DNA from 2 places in the Noviherbaspirillum sp. ST9 genome. Region 2 is predicted to be linked to the other one. Evidence: predicted binding sites of a transcription regulator. Region 2 holds the regulator's gene; the other holds the start of a gene.

Region 1 (7,579 bases), 100 kb from region 2:
GGGCGGCCAATCGCCCCGGGAACGCGCGCGAGAATTATTCGCCCACTACGGCGTATGGGACACGGAAGAAAACTGCGGCGTACTGGTCTACATCAACCTGGCCGATCACCAGGTGGAGATCGTGGCCGACCGTGGCATCGGTCGCACTGTCGCCGCGCAGGACTGGCAAGCCATCTGCCGGACGATGACGCAAGGATTTTCGCGCGGCGATTATCACGACAGCGTGCTCGCGGCACTGGCGCAGCTGAACGCGCTGCTGCAGGAACACTACCCCGACGACGGATCCACCCACAACCAATTGGCCAACCGGCCGGTCATGCTCTGAACTTGCGTCAGCCGCGTTCGTAGATCCACTGCAGGAGTGCATCCTGCGCTTCATTGCCGCGCAAGGCGTTGGGGTGGTTGATCATGCAAACGACCGCGTAGCGCCGGCCGGACGCAGCCAGCACATAGCCCGCGATCGCGCGCACTTCGTTCAGCAAACCCGTCTTGATATGTGCCTTGCCGGCCACCGTTTGTGTCGTCAGGCGGTTGCGCATGGTTCCGTCGTAGCCGACCAGCGGCAGCGAGGCGATGAATTCCGGCATGACGGGCGAACGGAATGTCGTTGCCAGCATCTTGCCGAGGGTTGCCGGCGCAATGCGCTCGGTGCGGGACAGGCCGGAACCATTCTCGATACTGAGCTCGGGAGCGGCAATGCCCTTCGCGGCGAGCCAGGCATGCACCACGGTCGCGCCACGCTCGGTATTGGCCTGCATTTTTGTTGTCTGGGCCGCCAGCGTCAGCAACACCTGGCGCGCCATCACGTTGTTGCTGAATTTGTTGATGTCGCGGATCACTTCGGACAGGGATACCGAGTCCCATTCGGCAACGAGGCGTGTGTTGGGAGGCAATACACCGCTTCGCGTTTCGCCTTTCAGCGTGCCGCCCAGGTCCGCCCAGAAACGCCGGAAAGCAAGATCGAAATACTTCGTGTGCGTCATCAGGTAGGGATGCACATGCCACGTGCGTTCACCGCAGCTCGCCGGATAGGCACCGTTGAAGCGCGCACTGTTGCTGTCGATCGCTGCATTCAGCTTCAGGCGCCAGTCGCCGCAGTCGCCATTGGAAAGCTGGGGCGCGTACAGGGGATAGGCGGCCAACGGCGGGTCGACGGTCACCTGCACAACACCCCTTGCCGGATCGGGAACAAAGCGAAAGCTGAGCGACTTGTAGTTCAGCAGCAAGGCATCGGGACCGACGTTGTACGGCTTGAGCGGGTCGCCGTCGAATTGCGCGGCATCGTACGGCATGTCCTCGAAGATGGTACGGTCGAGGACTACATTGCCGCGAATCTCGCGTATGCCGCGCGACCGTATCCTGCGCAGGAACATCCAGAAATTTTCGAGCACCAGCTTCGGATCGCCGCTGCCCTTGATGATCAGGTCGCCCTGGAGGACGTCGCCGTTCTGCACGCCATCGACGAACGCCTGTGTTTTCCAGCTGAAGGTCGGTCCAAGGATATCCAGCGCCGCATTGCTGGTGACCAGCTTCATGGTTGACGCCGGATTGAAGGCGAGTGTGTCGTTCATTGCCAGCGTGACCGTCCCCGTCGCCAGCTCCTGTACGTGCACGCCGACCGAAGTGACGGGAATCTGCGCACGCTGCAAGGCGTCCACGACAGCCGGCGGCAATTCCTGCGCCTGCGTGGCAACGGCGGCGACAAACAAAACGAAGGCAGCTTGGACTCTCTTCCGAATTCGCATACGATGGCAATATCAGGTCACGCACAATCGAATTCGATTATCCCACGCCAACGTCGCAGTCATGCCGAAATCCGCCTCCGTCCCCGCACAGCCCTTCGATCCGCTCGCGCTGGAAAACCAGTTCTGCTTTGCGCTGTATTCCGCCTCGCTGGCAATGACCAAGACCTACAAGCCTTTTCTCGAGAAGCTCGGCCTTACCTACCCGCAATACCTGGTGATGCTCGTGCTGTGGCAGCAGGACGACGTGCTGGTCAAGACCATTGGCGAAAAGCTGTTCCTCGATTCGGGCACGCTTACTCCCCTGCTGAAGCGCCTGGAGGCCTCCTCGCTGATTCAGCGGACCCGCGACGACGCGGACGAGCGGCAGGTGCGGATCACGCTGACCAGGGAAGGACGCGCACTGAAGAAAAAGGCACAGTGCATTCCTCACGACGTCCTATGCGCCAGCGGGCAGTCGCATGAAGTGCTTCAGAACTTGCGCAGCCAACTCTCCACCATTCGCGACGACCTCGCAAAAGCCACCGGCGGGTAACAAAACAGCGGTTTCGAGGAAGCCCTCCAAAACCAGCTATTAAATTGCACGCAATTTAATTGAGTGCTATATTTAACTGCGTCATCACTCGTTCCAGCGACCACCCATTCAAAGGAGATCCCTATGCAGATCCTGTACAAAGCACAAGCAACCGCAACCGGCGGCCGTGATGGCCGCGCTGTCAGCAGCGACAACAAGCTCGACGCCAAGCTGAGCACGCCGCGCGAACTTGGCGGTGCCGGCGGCGAAGGCACCAACCCCGAACAACTTTTTGCGGCCGGCTATTCCGCCTGCTTCCTGTCCGCACTGAAGTTCGTGTCCATGCACGCCAAGGTCGCGCTGCCCGCCGACGCGGCGGTGGCCGCCGAGGTCGGCATCGGCCCGAACGGTCAGGGCGGCTTCGGCCTGGCCGCTGACCTGCGCGTATCCCTCCCCGGCCTGGAGCGCGAAACCGCGCAGGCGCTGGTGAACAAGGCGCATGAAGTCTGCCCGTACTCCAACGCCACCCGCGGCAACATCGAAGTCAACGTCGCACTTGCCTGATCAGACAGCGCCCTACGAAAGCCCCGCACTGCGGGGCTTTTTCCTTTTTCAGGGTTTGCAAAAGTACAACCATGCTACTGGCCGTAGTTATATGCAAATGCCCTTCCTGCATCTTCTACTCTTGAAAAAGCAAAACCCCGCCCATATACTTAGCACTCGTTAGGGGAGAGTGCTAACAACTTCCTCCTGGCTACACGATTTTCCCTCTGCGGCACCTGCCGCAAACAACTATAAACTATTGATTATTAAGGAGTTTGTATGAACCTTCGTCCTCTGCACGATCGCGTCATCGTCAAGCGCCTCGACCAGGAAACCAAGACTGCGTCCGGCATCGTTCTCCCGGATGCGGCCGCTGAAAAGCCGGACCAGGGCAAAGTCCTGGCCGTCGGCAACGGCAAGATCCTGGAAGATGGCAAAGTCCGCGCGCTGGACGTCAAAGTTGGCGACGTCGTGCTGTTCGGCAAGTACTCCGGCCAGACCGTCAAGGTCGAAGGCGAGGAAGTGCTCGTCATGCGCGAAGAAGACATCATGGCAATCGTCCAGAAGTAATACGAATCCCTATTCAATAATTAAGGAGTAACAAACATGGCAGCTAAAGACGTAGTTTTCGGCGATGCCGCCCGTCACAAGATGGTTGAAGGCGTCAACATTCTCGCCAACGCCGTCAAGGTCACCCTGGGCCCGAAAGGCCGCAACGTAGTTCTGGAGCGCTCCTTCGGCGCCCCGACCGTCACCAAGGACGGCGTTTCCGTTGCCAAGGAAATCGAACTGAAAGACAAGCTCATGAACATGGGCGCGCAGATGGTGAAGGAAGTCGCATCCAAGACCTCCGACAACGCCGGTGACGGCACCACCACCGCGACCGTTCTGGCACAAGCCATCGTCCGCGAAGGCATGAAGTACGTTGCCGCCGGCATGAACCCGATGGACCTGAAGCGCGGCATCGACAAGGCTGTCGCTGCAACCGTCGACGAACTGAAGAAGATCGCCAAGCCCTGCACCACCTCCAAGGAAATCGCCCAGGTCGGCTCGATCTCCGCAAACTCCGACGCATCCATCGGCGACCGTATCGCTGAAGCCATGGAAAAGGTCGGCAAGGAAGGCGTGATCACCGTTGAAGACGGCAAGTCCCTGAACGACGAACTCGACATCGTCGAAGGCATGCAGTTCGACCGCGGCTACCTGTCCCCGTACTTCATCAACAACCCGGAAAAGCAAGTCGCCGTCCTGGACAACCCGTTCGTCCTGCTGTTCGACAAGAAGATCTCCAACATCCGTGACCTGCTGCCGGTGCTGGAACAAGTCGCCAAGGCTGGCCGTCCGCTGCTGATCATCGCTGAAGACATCGAAGGCGAAGCGCTGGCAACCCTGGTCGTCAACAACATCCGTGGCATCCTGAAGACCTGCGCCGTCAAGGCTCCGGGCTTCGGCGACCGCCGCAAGGCCATGCTGGAAGACATCGCCATCCTGACCGGTGGCCAGGTCATCGCTGAAGAAGTCGGCCTGACCCTGGAAAAGGCAACCCTGAACGACCTCGGCCAAGCAAAGCGCGTCGAAATCGGCAAGGAAAACACCACCCTGATCGACGGCGCAGGCCAGGCAGTTGCGATCGAAGCACGCGTCAAGCAGATCCGTGTCCAGATCGAAGAAGCAACTTCCGACTACGACCGTGAAAAGCTGCAAGAGCGCGTTGCCAAGCTGGCAGGCGGCGTTGCAGTGATCAAGGTTGGTGCTGCGACCGAAGTCGAAATGAAGGAAAAGAAGGCACGTGTCGAAGACGCGCTGCACGCAACCCGTGCCGCCGTTGAAGAAGGCATCGTTCCTGGCGGTGGCGTGGCCCTGCTGCGCGCTCGCGCCAACGTCGCTGCCCTGAAGGGTGACAACGCCGATCAGGAAGCCGGTATCAAGATCGTCCTGCGCGCCATGGAAGAGCCGCTGCGCATGATCGTCACCAACGCCGGCGAAGAAGCATCCGTCGTCGTGAACAAGGTCATCGAAGGCAAGGGTAACTTCGGTTACAACGCTGCCAACGGCACCTATGGCGACATGGTCGAAATGGGCGTTCTGGATCCGGCCAAGGTGACCCGTTCGGCACTGCAGAACGCAGCGTCGATCGCCGGCCTTATGCTGACCACTGACTGCACGGTTTCCGAACTGGCCGAAGACAAGCCGGCCGCTGGCCCGGCAGGCATGGGCGGTATGGGCGGCATGGGTGGCATGGACATGATGTAATTGCCGACCGGTGGAAGGCAGCAATGCCTTCCGCACTGTCCGTCAAAATAAAAAGCCCGCAAGGTTCGCCTTGCGGGCTTTTTGTTTTGCGTTGGCCGCCTTATTTCGACCAGGCCGGCTTGCGCTTGTCGATGAAGGCCTGCACGCCTTCCAGCGCCGCGTCATCCATCATGTTGCAGGCCATGGTCTGGCCCGCAAGCTGATAAGCCGCACCGATGCCCATTTCAATCTGCTTGTAGAAAAGCTGCTTGCCCATCGCAACGGCGACGGCAGGTTTGGCAAGGATGCTGGCGGTGAGTTTGCCGATTTCCGCATCCAATGCTTCACTGGACACGACACGGTTGACGAGGCCTCGTTCCCGCGCCGTGTCAGCATCGATAAACTCCCCCGTCAGCAGCATTTCCATCGCCTGCTTGCGTGAAACGTTACGGGACAGGCCGACGGACGGCGTCGAACAGAACAATCCGTAATTTACGCCGGATACCGCGAACTTCGCCTCCCGGGAGGCAACGGCGAGATCGCACATCGCGACGAGTTGGCAGCCAGCCGCAGTGGCAATTCCATGGATCCGCGCAATCACCGGCTGCGGCATCTGCTGAATCGTCAGCATCACCTTGCTGCACTGGTTGAACAGCTTCTTGTAATACTCTTCCGACGGCTGCGCGCGCATCTGCTTGAGGTCGTGTCCGGCACAGAAGGCCTTTCCGGCAGCGGCAAGCACAACGACGCGAATGCCATCATCGGCCTTCACCGCATCCAGCTCCGCCTGCAGTGCAGCCAGCATTTCCTCCGACAGGGGGTTGAACTTGTCGCCGCGGTTCAGCGTCAGCGTCGCTACGCCGTCTGTCACTGATTTAAGAACGTAGGGATTGGTGTCACTCATCGTCACTTTCCTCTTCTGGCTCCGGGGGTAATCCTAAAGAAGGCGGCGGCTGGTAAGTGGCCAGCAGCTCGGTGCGGCTCTCGGGTGTTTCCAGGCTGATGCGACCGAGCGCGCCGCTGCGATAATCGAGGAGCAGCGTGTGCGCTGCCTTTTCAAAATCCAGGTCGCCACCCTTCATGCGGAACGCGCGCCGCTTGGCGATGCCTTCGATGACGGCGACACCGTCAATACCATCGGTCGGGAATCCGTAGCGCGTCGTAACGAGCTGCGGATAACGCACGAGCAGCACGTCGGCGAGGAAGGTCGCGACTTCTTCTTCAATCAATGCGTTGACGCCGACAGCATGGCTGGCCGCGAGCATCAGGCCATCGGTCGGGTGCTCGATCTTCGGCCACAGCATGCCGGGCGTATCGACCAGTACCATGTTGTTGCCGAGGTAGAGACGCTGCTGCGACTTGGTCACGGCCGGTTCATCGCCCACAGCGGCGACCCGCTTCTTGAGCAGGGCATTCATCAAGGTCGATTTACCGACGTTCGGGATCCCCATGATCATCATGCGCAGCGGCTTCAATGCCGTGCCGCGGTGCGGCGCCAGGCGCATCGCCAGTCCGGGCACCTTGGCCACGTCGGCGGGCTTCTTGCAGCTTAACGCCACGGCATGCACGTCCTTCTGTTTGCTGAAATGCGTCAGCCATGCCTTGGTGGCAGCAGGGTCGGCGAGGTCTGCCTTGTTCAGGATTTTCAGGCAGGGGCGCTGGCGATGCTTGCGCAGCTGTTCGATCATCGGATTGCTGCTGGCGACGGGCAAGCGCGCGTCGAGCACTTCGATGACGAGGTCGGTCTTTTCCATGGACTCCGCCGCCTTCTTGCGGGCGGCGTTCATGTGACCGGGGAACCATTGAATGGACATGCGTGGATCTGGTTGGTGGGGCAAGCCGCTATTTTACCTGCTGGCCGCCCTCCCCCGCCTCACACGCTAGTCGAGATCGGCGAGAACCTTGATGTGGGCGACGACACTGCGGGCCAGCGCGGAGAGGTTATACCCGCCTTCAAGGCAGCTCACGATGCGGCCGTTGGCATATTCCCGGGCGACCGACACGATTTCCTTTGTCATCCAGGCATAGTCGGCTTCCACCAGGCCCATCTGGCCGATGTCATCCTCGCGGTGGGCGTCGAAACCGGCGGAAATGAAGATCATCTCGGGCTTGTGCGCGCGCAGCGCCGGCAGCCACTTGTCAGCCACCAGGCGGCGAACCTCCTCGCCCTTGGTGTATGCCGGGACCGGGACGTTGACCATATGGTCAGACTCGTGCAGCGCGGTATAGGGATAAAACGGATGCTGGAAGAAGCTCACCATCAGCACGCGCGGGTCGTCGAGGAAGGCCTCTTCCGTGCCGTTGCCGTGATGGACATCGAAATCGACGATGGCGACGCGCTGCAGGCCATGCACATCCAGTGCGTGCTTTGCGGCGATGGCAACATTGCCGAAAAGGCAAAATCCCATTGGTTCTGACGGACGCGCGTGATGCCCCGGGGGACGGATGGAACAGAAGGCGTTCTCAATTTCCCCGGCGATGACGGCATCGGTCGCCGCGATGGCCGCGCCGGCCGCGCGCAGAGCCGCCTTCCAGCTGTGGGAATTGA
Region 2 (7,579 bases):
GCCGTCCTGGATCAGGTTGTCTTGCGCATCGCGGATCTCGTGCGGGAAGGCGAAACGCACGCCTTCGCTCTTGCCGATCCAGTTTTCCTGCATGATGCGAACGCGCTCGGGCCAGCCGGGCAGCTTGTTGACGACGTGGTCGAGCAGTTCTTCCGCGTAGTCGGTGATCTTCAGGTAGTAGCCGGGGATCTCGCGCTTTTCCACCAGCGCGCCGGTACGCCAGCCGCGGCCGTCGATGACCTGCTCATTGGCGAGCACGGTCTGGTCGACCGGGTCCCAGTTGACGACCTGGGTCTTGCGGTACGCGATGCCCTTTTCCAGCATCTTCAGGAAAAGCCACTGGTTCCACTTGTAGTAGCTCGGGTCGCAGGTGGCGACTTCGCGCGACCAGTCGATCGCCAGGCCCATTGCCTGCATCTGCTTCTTCATGTAGGCGATGTTGTCGTACGTCCACTTCGCCGGCGGCACACCGTTTTTCAGCGCGGCATTCTCGGCGGGCAGGCCGAACGCGTCCCAGCCCATCGGCATCAGCACGTTGTAGCCGTTCATGCGCAGGAAGCGCGACAGCATGTCGTTGATGGTGTAATTGCGTACGTGGCCCATGTGCAGCTTCCCGGACGGGTAGGGCAGCATGGAGCAGGCATAGAATTTTTTCTTTTCGTTGCCGTTGCGATCCTTGGCGTGCTCGACAGTCTTGTACGCGTCGATGGCATTCCAGTGAGCGTGCGCCGCTTTTTCGACGTCGCCGGGAAGATATTTTTCTTGCATGGCGGATGAGGCTGGTGAAAGTGAATGTGAACCGGCGATTATACCGCCCGGGAGGGGGTGTTGCGCCGCAACAGCGGGGGAATTTGGGCGCGAATCAGCGCAGCAGCAGGCGCAGGGGCGGTTTCTGGCCGCTTTCGATGCAGCGTTCGTTCACTTCGTCGGTGCATTCCTCCAGCGCTTCGAGGATTTCAGGCGCCTTCCTGCGCAGGGTTTCCGCGTGCAGAAGCTCGATGCACAGGATTTCATCCGGATTGAGCGCGAATTTTGTCATGCCGTCATCGTCGCGCACGCCGCCCATGCAATCGATCCACGCATCCATGTTGCGGCCGTAGAAATCCGGAAATCCGAAAACGGCCTGGCATTCGGCATGAAAGGTCTTCCAGTCGCTGATACGGCGGCCATCGAGCGATACGTCGGGCATGGTCTTAGTTTTCCTTGGCGTCGGTAACGAAGCCGAGCTTGTTCATGCCGTTGGTCTGCGCCGCAGACATGACGCGTGCAATGACCTCGTACCGTGTGGATTTGTCGGCGCGCAGTTGCAATTCGGGCTGCGGATTCTTTTGCGACTCCTGCGCCAGCTTCTGCCCCAGGTCCTTTTCGTCGACCGGATCATTGTTCCAGAAGATCCGGCCTTCGCCGTTGATCGACAGGGTGATCGTTTCCGGCTTTTGCGGCGAGACTGCGGCCGGGGCGTTGGGTAAGTCGAGCTTGATGGCGTGGGTGAACAGCGGCGCGGTGATGATGAAGATCACGAGGAGCACCAGCATCACGTCGACCATGGGCGTCACGTTGATGTCCGCCATGGGCGCCTGCTTCTGGTTGTCGTTGAATCCGCCGAAGGCCATGGCGTGTCTCCTTATTTGCCGACGCGAGCGCCGGTCGTCAGGAAGGCGTGGAGGTCGTGCGCGAAGGCGTCGAGTTCCGCCAGCGTGACCCGGTTCACGCGCGTAAATGCGTTATAGGCGAGCACGGCCGGAATGGCGACCACGAGGCCGAGTGCGGTCATGATCAGCGCTTCACCCACCGGGCCAGCGACCTTGTCGATCTGCACCGTGCCGGTGGTGGAGACCGCGACCAGCGCGTGGTAGATGCCCCAGACGGTGCCGAACAGCCCGACGAAGGGCGCGGTGGATCCGACGGAGGCCAGCAGGGTGAGTCCGTTCTCCAGGCGTGACGACACGCGGTTGATTTCCTGGCGCAGGGTGCGCGTGATCAGCTCGCTCGGGTCGATGCTCGCATTCAGCGATCCGGCCTGCGCAGTGACATTGGCGGCTTCCGCACTCTGGATCGCGAGCGGGGCGTACACGTTCTCACTGTCGGCATTCTTGACGACGGCGATGGCGTCGGTCAGCGTCGGGGCCTTCCAAAAACCCTCCAGCGCGCCGGCGCTGCGGCGGATGCGCCAGGAGCTCCAGGTCTTCGAGAAGATGTAGTACCAGCTGACGACCGACATCAGCAGGAGCAGGTAGGCGACCGAATGCGTGACGGCGTCGCCCTGGGCCCAATAATGCGCAAATCCGAGTGACTGGTTCATGTTGTGTAAAAAAGATTAATTGTTCTGAAGTTTAAACGGAATGGGCACCTGATACCACTCGGCCACTGGTTTGCCGTCGATCGTGGCCGGCTTGAAGCGCCAGCTCATGACGGTCTTCCGGGCGGATTCGTCGAGCAGGGTGTGGCCGCTCGAGGACTTGATCTCCACTGCGCCCGCTGTGCCTTCCGCCGTAACGAGCACGCGCAGGACGACCGTGCCTTCGTCGCCATTGTTGAGCGAAATGCGCGGGTAGGGCGGCGTGCGATTGGTCGCTGCATAGCTCGCCTCTGACGCACTGGTCCGTACTGGAGCGGGTGGGGCTGGCGCTGCCGGTGGTGCCGGTGGTGCTGCAGGCGCAGGCGCGGACGCAGGCGGTCCGGCGGCGGGAGCGGGCTTCGTGTCCTGCGATGTGGTGTGCGCGGGGGCGGGCGAAGGTGCGGCGACGCTTGGGGCGGGCTTGGGAATGGGGGCCGGCTTGGGCGTGGGACGCGCCTTCTTCACCGGCGCTGGCGCAGGAGCTGGCACGTGCGGTGCGGGAGGCGCCACCGGAAAGGGGGGAGGTTCGGGCCGGAGGAGTTGGACCTGTACCGGCTCGCTGCGCGTATCGGGTTCCGGCTTGGCCGTCAGCCCCCGAACCACTGCCACAATCAGTAATGCATGCAGCAGGATGGTCGCGGCGGCGGCAACTGGCGCGGGTGTCGGCATCGCGTGGCCTGCGCCTCGTTCCTTTACTTCAGGCCGAGGACATCCTGCATGTCGTACAGGCCGGTCTTCTTGTCGGCGAGGAAGCGCGCGGCGCGGACGCTGCCCTGGGCATAGCTGAAGCGGCTGGACGACTTGTGACTGATTTCGATGCGTTCGCCGATGCCGGCAAACAGTACCGTATGGTCGCCAACGATGTCGCCGCCACGGATGGTTGCAAAGCCGATCGACGACGGCTCGCGCTCGCCAGTCACGCCTTCACGGGCGTATACCGCGACATCGTCGAGGTCGCGGCCGAGTGCGGAGGCAATGACTTCGCCCATCTTGAGCGCGGTGCCGGACGGGGCGTCCACCTTGTGACGATGGTGCGCTTCGATGATTTCGATGTCATAACCGTGGGAGAAGCTCTTCGCCGCCATTTCCAGCAGCTTGAGCGTGACGTTGACGCCGACGCTCATATTCGGTGCGAACACGACGGCAGTCTTTTGTGCGGCTGCCGCAATGGCGGCCTTGCCGGCTTCATCGAAACCGGTTGTGCCGATGATGACCTTGATGCCGTGCTGCGCGCAGTACTCGAGGTGCTTGAGCGTGCCTTCCGGGCGCGTAAAGTCGATCAGGAATTCGGCGTCGGCGAGACCTTTCGCCAGATCGGACTCGATGGTCACGCCCGCGGGCTTGCCCAGGAAGGCCGCCGCATCGGTGCCGATGGCCGGCGATTGCGGTACGTCGAGCGCGCCGACGAGTGTAGCGTCGTCTGCGTTCTGGATCGTTTCGATCAGCATGCGGCCCATGCGGCCGGATGCGCCTGCTACGGCGATTTTCAGTTGGCTCATGTGATGCTCTTACTTGCCGGCGGTGCCAGCGATGAATGCGAGATATTCTTGTTCAGTCGGCAAGGTGTCACCGTCGATGTTGACCACACGGTTATCCTTGAAGAAGACCGTCACGCGGCTGGCGATGACTTCGCCACTACTTTTCTTCATGCGGAACACGTAATCCCAGCGGTCGGCATGGAACATGTCAGTCAGCAGGGGCGTGCCGAGGACGAAACGCACTTGCTCGCGAGTGACGCCTTCGCTGCGCTGCATGCCTTCTTTTAGTTGCGCCACCATTTCACGCGACACGAAATTGCCCTGCTGAATATCGATGCGATAAGGCGTGAGAAATCCCAGGAAGCGCTGGATGCCGGTTGGCTTTGACGTCGTCAATGCGCTTGATGCGGATTGCTCGGCAGCCGGGGTGCTGGCGGCAGCGGGTTCGTCGATCAATGGATTTTTGCTCGCGCAACCGGAAAGGACGGCGGCGGCGAGGCAGAATGCCGCAGCAAGGGTTGAACGATCAGCACTGAAGGGCGACATTCGCATAAATGGTTCTCAATTCGTTGAGCAATCTGGCCAAAACGCTATATGATAAAGCAGATATACGGAAACCGACCAACAACATGACCAACACGCCTAATGATCTGAAAGCCAGCGGCCTGAAGGCGACGCTGCCGCGGCTGAAGATTCTCGAGATTTTCCAGACGAGCACGGTCCGCCATCTGAGTGCGGAGGACGTGTACAAGATTCTCCTGACCGAAAACATGGATGTCGGATTGGCAACGGTTTACCGCGTGCTGACGCAGTTCGAGCAGGCGGGCCTGCTGCACCGGAACCATTTCGAAACCGGCAAGGCGGTGTTCGAGCTGAACGCGGGGTCGCATCATGACCATCTCGTCTGCCTCGACTGCGGCAGGGTGGAGGAGTTTTTCGACGATGAGATCGAAAAACGGCAGCAGAAGATTGCGAAAGAGCGCGGGTTCGATATCTCCGAGCACGCGCTGGCACTTTACGGCCACTGCACCAAATCCGATTGCCCCCATCGGCCCCGTTGATCTGCCGAGCCGGCGATTGCCGGCAGCGTTCCTGAACTCATTGCTTTTCCCGCCTGCATAATCCGTTGTCATGCCCCGCCAAGGGGCCAACCACCGACTGCTGCAGGCCAGGTTTTCCCCTGATGACTGCCAATTCTGAAACCAGAGTCTATCCCCGCAAAGTCTTGCGCGCGCAGGCCCGCGTCGCGCTTCCCGGCATGCCGGCCCTGCGTGCCAAAACTATTGACATCTCCCTCGGCGGTCTATGTCTCATGGTTCCCGAGCAACTCCCGTCGGGAAAGGTATGCAATGTCGGATTCGAGGCGCCCTTGAATGGAAAGACGGTCCGTGTTTTTGCCATGGCCAAGGTGGTCTACAGCATCCTGGCCGGAACCGATGGATTTCGTACCGGCCTGCAATTCACGGAAATCGATGCGGCCAACAACAAGCTGCTGGCCGAAGTGATGATTTAAATCGTTACTCAGTGATGGCTGAGCGCGTTGGACAGAAGCTTGGCCGTGATGTCGACGATCGGTATGACGCGCTCGTAAGCCATGCGCGTCGGGCCGATGACCCCGAGTGTTCCCACGATCTTGCCGTTGACTTCATAGGGCGCGGTGACAATGCTCATTTCTTCCATCGGCACGAGCTGGGATTCGCCACCGATGAAAATCTGCACACCCGTCGCCTTGCTCGATACGTCGAGCAGTTGCATCAGGCTGGTCTTCTGCTCGAACAGGTCGAACAGCTTGCGCAGTGAATTCATGTTCGACGCGAGGTCGGTGACGCTGAGGAGATTGCGTTCGCCGGAAATGACAACATCTTCCTCGTTTTCTGCCATCGCATCGCTGCCCGCTTCCACCGCTGCCTGCATCAGGCGCGTCATGTCGTCGCGCAGCTGGCGCAATTCGTTCTGCAGGCGGGTCCGCACCTCGTCGAAGCCCAGGCCGGCGAAGTGCTGGTTGATGTAGTTCGCCGCCTGCACCAGCTGCGCCGGCGAGTAGTCGACATCGGTCAGCAGCAGGCGATTCTGCACATCTCCACCGGGCGTGACGATCACCAGGAGGATGCGCTTCTCGGAAAGCCGCATGAACTCGATCTGCTGGAAGACCGACTCATGGCGCGGCGTCATGACCACGCCGGCAAACTGCGACAGGGAGGACAGCATCTGGGCCGCATTGGAAATGATCTTTTGCGGCGAAGCTGTCTGCAGGCGCGGTTGCAGTTTCGATTCCACGGTCGTTTCGTCGATCGGCTGCACGGTCAGCAGGGTGTCGACGAACATCCGGTAGCCGCGCGGCGTCGGTATCCGTCCCGCCGAGGTGTGCGGGCTGCACACATAGCCGAGCTCTTCCAGGTCGGCCATGATGTTGCGAATGGTCGCCGGGGACAGTTCAAGTCCGGAAATCCTGGAAAGGGCGCGCGAGCCAACGGGCTGGCCGTCGGCGATATAACGTTCGACCAAGGCCTTGAGCAATGTTTGTGCGCGGGAATCGAGTTGCATACGATTATTCTACCGAGCCATGACAGCGGGTGCCAGAACATGTTGCCTGCAGGCGTCACCCGATATCGATTGTTATCAAGGGGTTACTGCTCATCCAGCCAGCTTTCCAGTTCGTACAGGTTGCCAAATACGGCATCCGGGCGAACTTGTTCTGGCAACACGCGGTCCGGCCCGAGCTCCTGGCGATTGATCCATGCAGCACGCAGGCCCGCTTTCTGCGCTCCTTCCACATCCAGGAACGGGTCGTCGCCGACATACAGGGTCTCCCCAGGCGAAACATCGAGCGCCGTGCATGCAGCGTGGAAAATCGCCGCATCCGGTTTCGCGAAGCCGATGTGATGCGCGGCAAGCGAAGCCTGGAAATAATGCGCCATGCCGACCACGTGCAAGTCGGCCACGCCATTCGACACAGAGCCTAGAACGACCCGTTCGCGGAGTCTTTCCAGTGCCGGGCGAACATCCTCGAACGGCGTCACTTCGTTTCGCGCTGTCGAAAACACATCCATTGCGTCGTCCACCAGCCTCACGTCCAGTCCGGCATCGGTAAATGCCTCCAGCAGCACGGCACGGCGCAAGAGGCGCAGGTCCAGCTGGTAGACCGGATCGGTTGCCATCAATTGCTGGCGTCGCTCGCGCATGCTTTCTATCGTGACGCGCTGGGCGACCGGCGGCGCGTTCAGCTTCAACCACTCGTAGAGCAGCTTTTCCGCGCGCTTGATGACCGGCACAATCGGCCACAGCGTGTCGTCCAGGTCGAACAGTACGGCTCTTATACTTGACATATGGGATCGGGTTCTTGCGTTTCAATGCCTGTAACAGACCCTCAAATTATGGTCTAATCTGCTGCATGTTGCCTTTCAAGCCATTTGACCGCTCGGTCGCCTTCCAGACTGTTGCCATCGTCGGCAAATACATGGCCGCCGGTATCGAGCAGTCATTGTCTGACATTGCCGGATTCCTCGCACAATCCGGGCACAAGGTCGTGCTCGAAGCAGAAACCGCCCAGAGCGTGTCGCTTCCCGGGGTGCCGGCCATGACGCCCGCCGAGATCGGCGCCAACGCCGACGTCGCCATTGTCGTTGGCGGTGACGGTACGATGCTAGGCATCGCGCGTCAGCTCGCGCCATACAACGTTCCCCTGATTGGCATCAACCAGGGGCGTCTCGGTTTCATGACCGACATTTCGCAGGAAGGCATGATCCAGGTGCTGGCCGACATG

The links. The regulator HrcA, encoded in region 2, represses chaperone genes, less so after heat shock. The targets are predictions, from matches to a motif close to TTAGCACTCNNNNNNNNNGAGTGCTAA.
Region 1: the regulator HrcA is predicted to act here: its motif matches at 2,970-2,996, upstream of groES (co-chaperone GroES).

Annotation. Positions count from the first base shown of each region.
Region 1 covers NZ_JBLWFR010000007.1:141,978-149,556, forward strand. Annotated here, with positions in the region: gene ACNOHI_RS17250 (TPM domain-containing protein) at 1-325, shown strand, start outside; gene dacB (D-alanyl-D-alanine carboxypeptidase/D-alanyl-D-alanine endopeptidase) at 333-1,709, opposite strand; gene ACNOHI_RS17260 (MarR family winged helix-turn-helix transcriptional regulator) at 1,807-2,277, shown strand; gene ACNOHI_RS17265 (organic hydroperoxide resistance protein) at 2,401-2,820, shown strand; gene groES (co-chaperone GroES) at 3,079-3,369, shown strand; gene groL (chaperonin GroEL) at 3,406-5,052, shown strand; gene ACNOHI_RS17280 (enoyl-CoA hydratase) at 5,153-5,935, opposite strand; gene ylqF (ribosome biogenesis GTPase YlqF) at 5,928-6,845, opposite strand; gene ACNOHI_RS17290 (histone deacetylase family protein) at 6,912-7,579, opposite strand, start outside.
Region 2 covers NZ_JBLWFR010000007.1:244,968-252,546, reverse strand. Annotated here, with positions in the region: gene leuS (leucine--tRNA ligase) at 1-768, opposite strand, end outside; gene ACNOHI_RS17835 (barstar family protein) at 863-1,189, opposite strand; gene ACNOHI_RS17830 (ExbD/TolR family protein) at 1,194-1,613, opposite strand; gene ACNOHI_RS17825 (MotA/TolQ/ExbB proton channel family protein) at 1,625-2,302, opposite strand; gene ACNOHI_RS17820 (energy transducer TonB) at 2,318-3,007, opposite strand; gene dapB (4-hydroxy-tetrahydrodipicolinate reductase) at 3,031-3,837, opposite strand; gene ACNOHI_RS17810 (outer membrane protein assembly factor BamE) at 3,847-4,272, opposite strand; gene fur (ferric iron uptake transcriptional regulator) at 4,446-4,877, shown strand; gene ACNOHI_RS17800 (PilZ domain-containing protein) at 5,000-5,329, shown strand; gene hrcA (heat-inducible transcriptional repressor HrcA) at 5,338-6,360, opposite strand; gene ACNOHI_RS17790 (HAD family hydrolase) at 6,444-7,142, opposite strand; gene ACNOHI_RS17785 (NAD kinase) at 7,208-7,579, shown strand, end outside.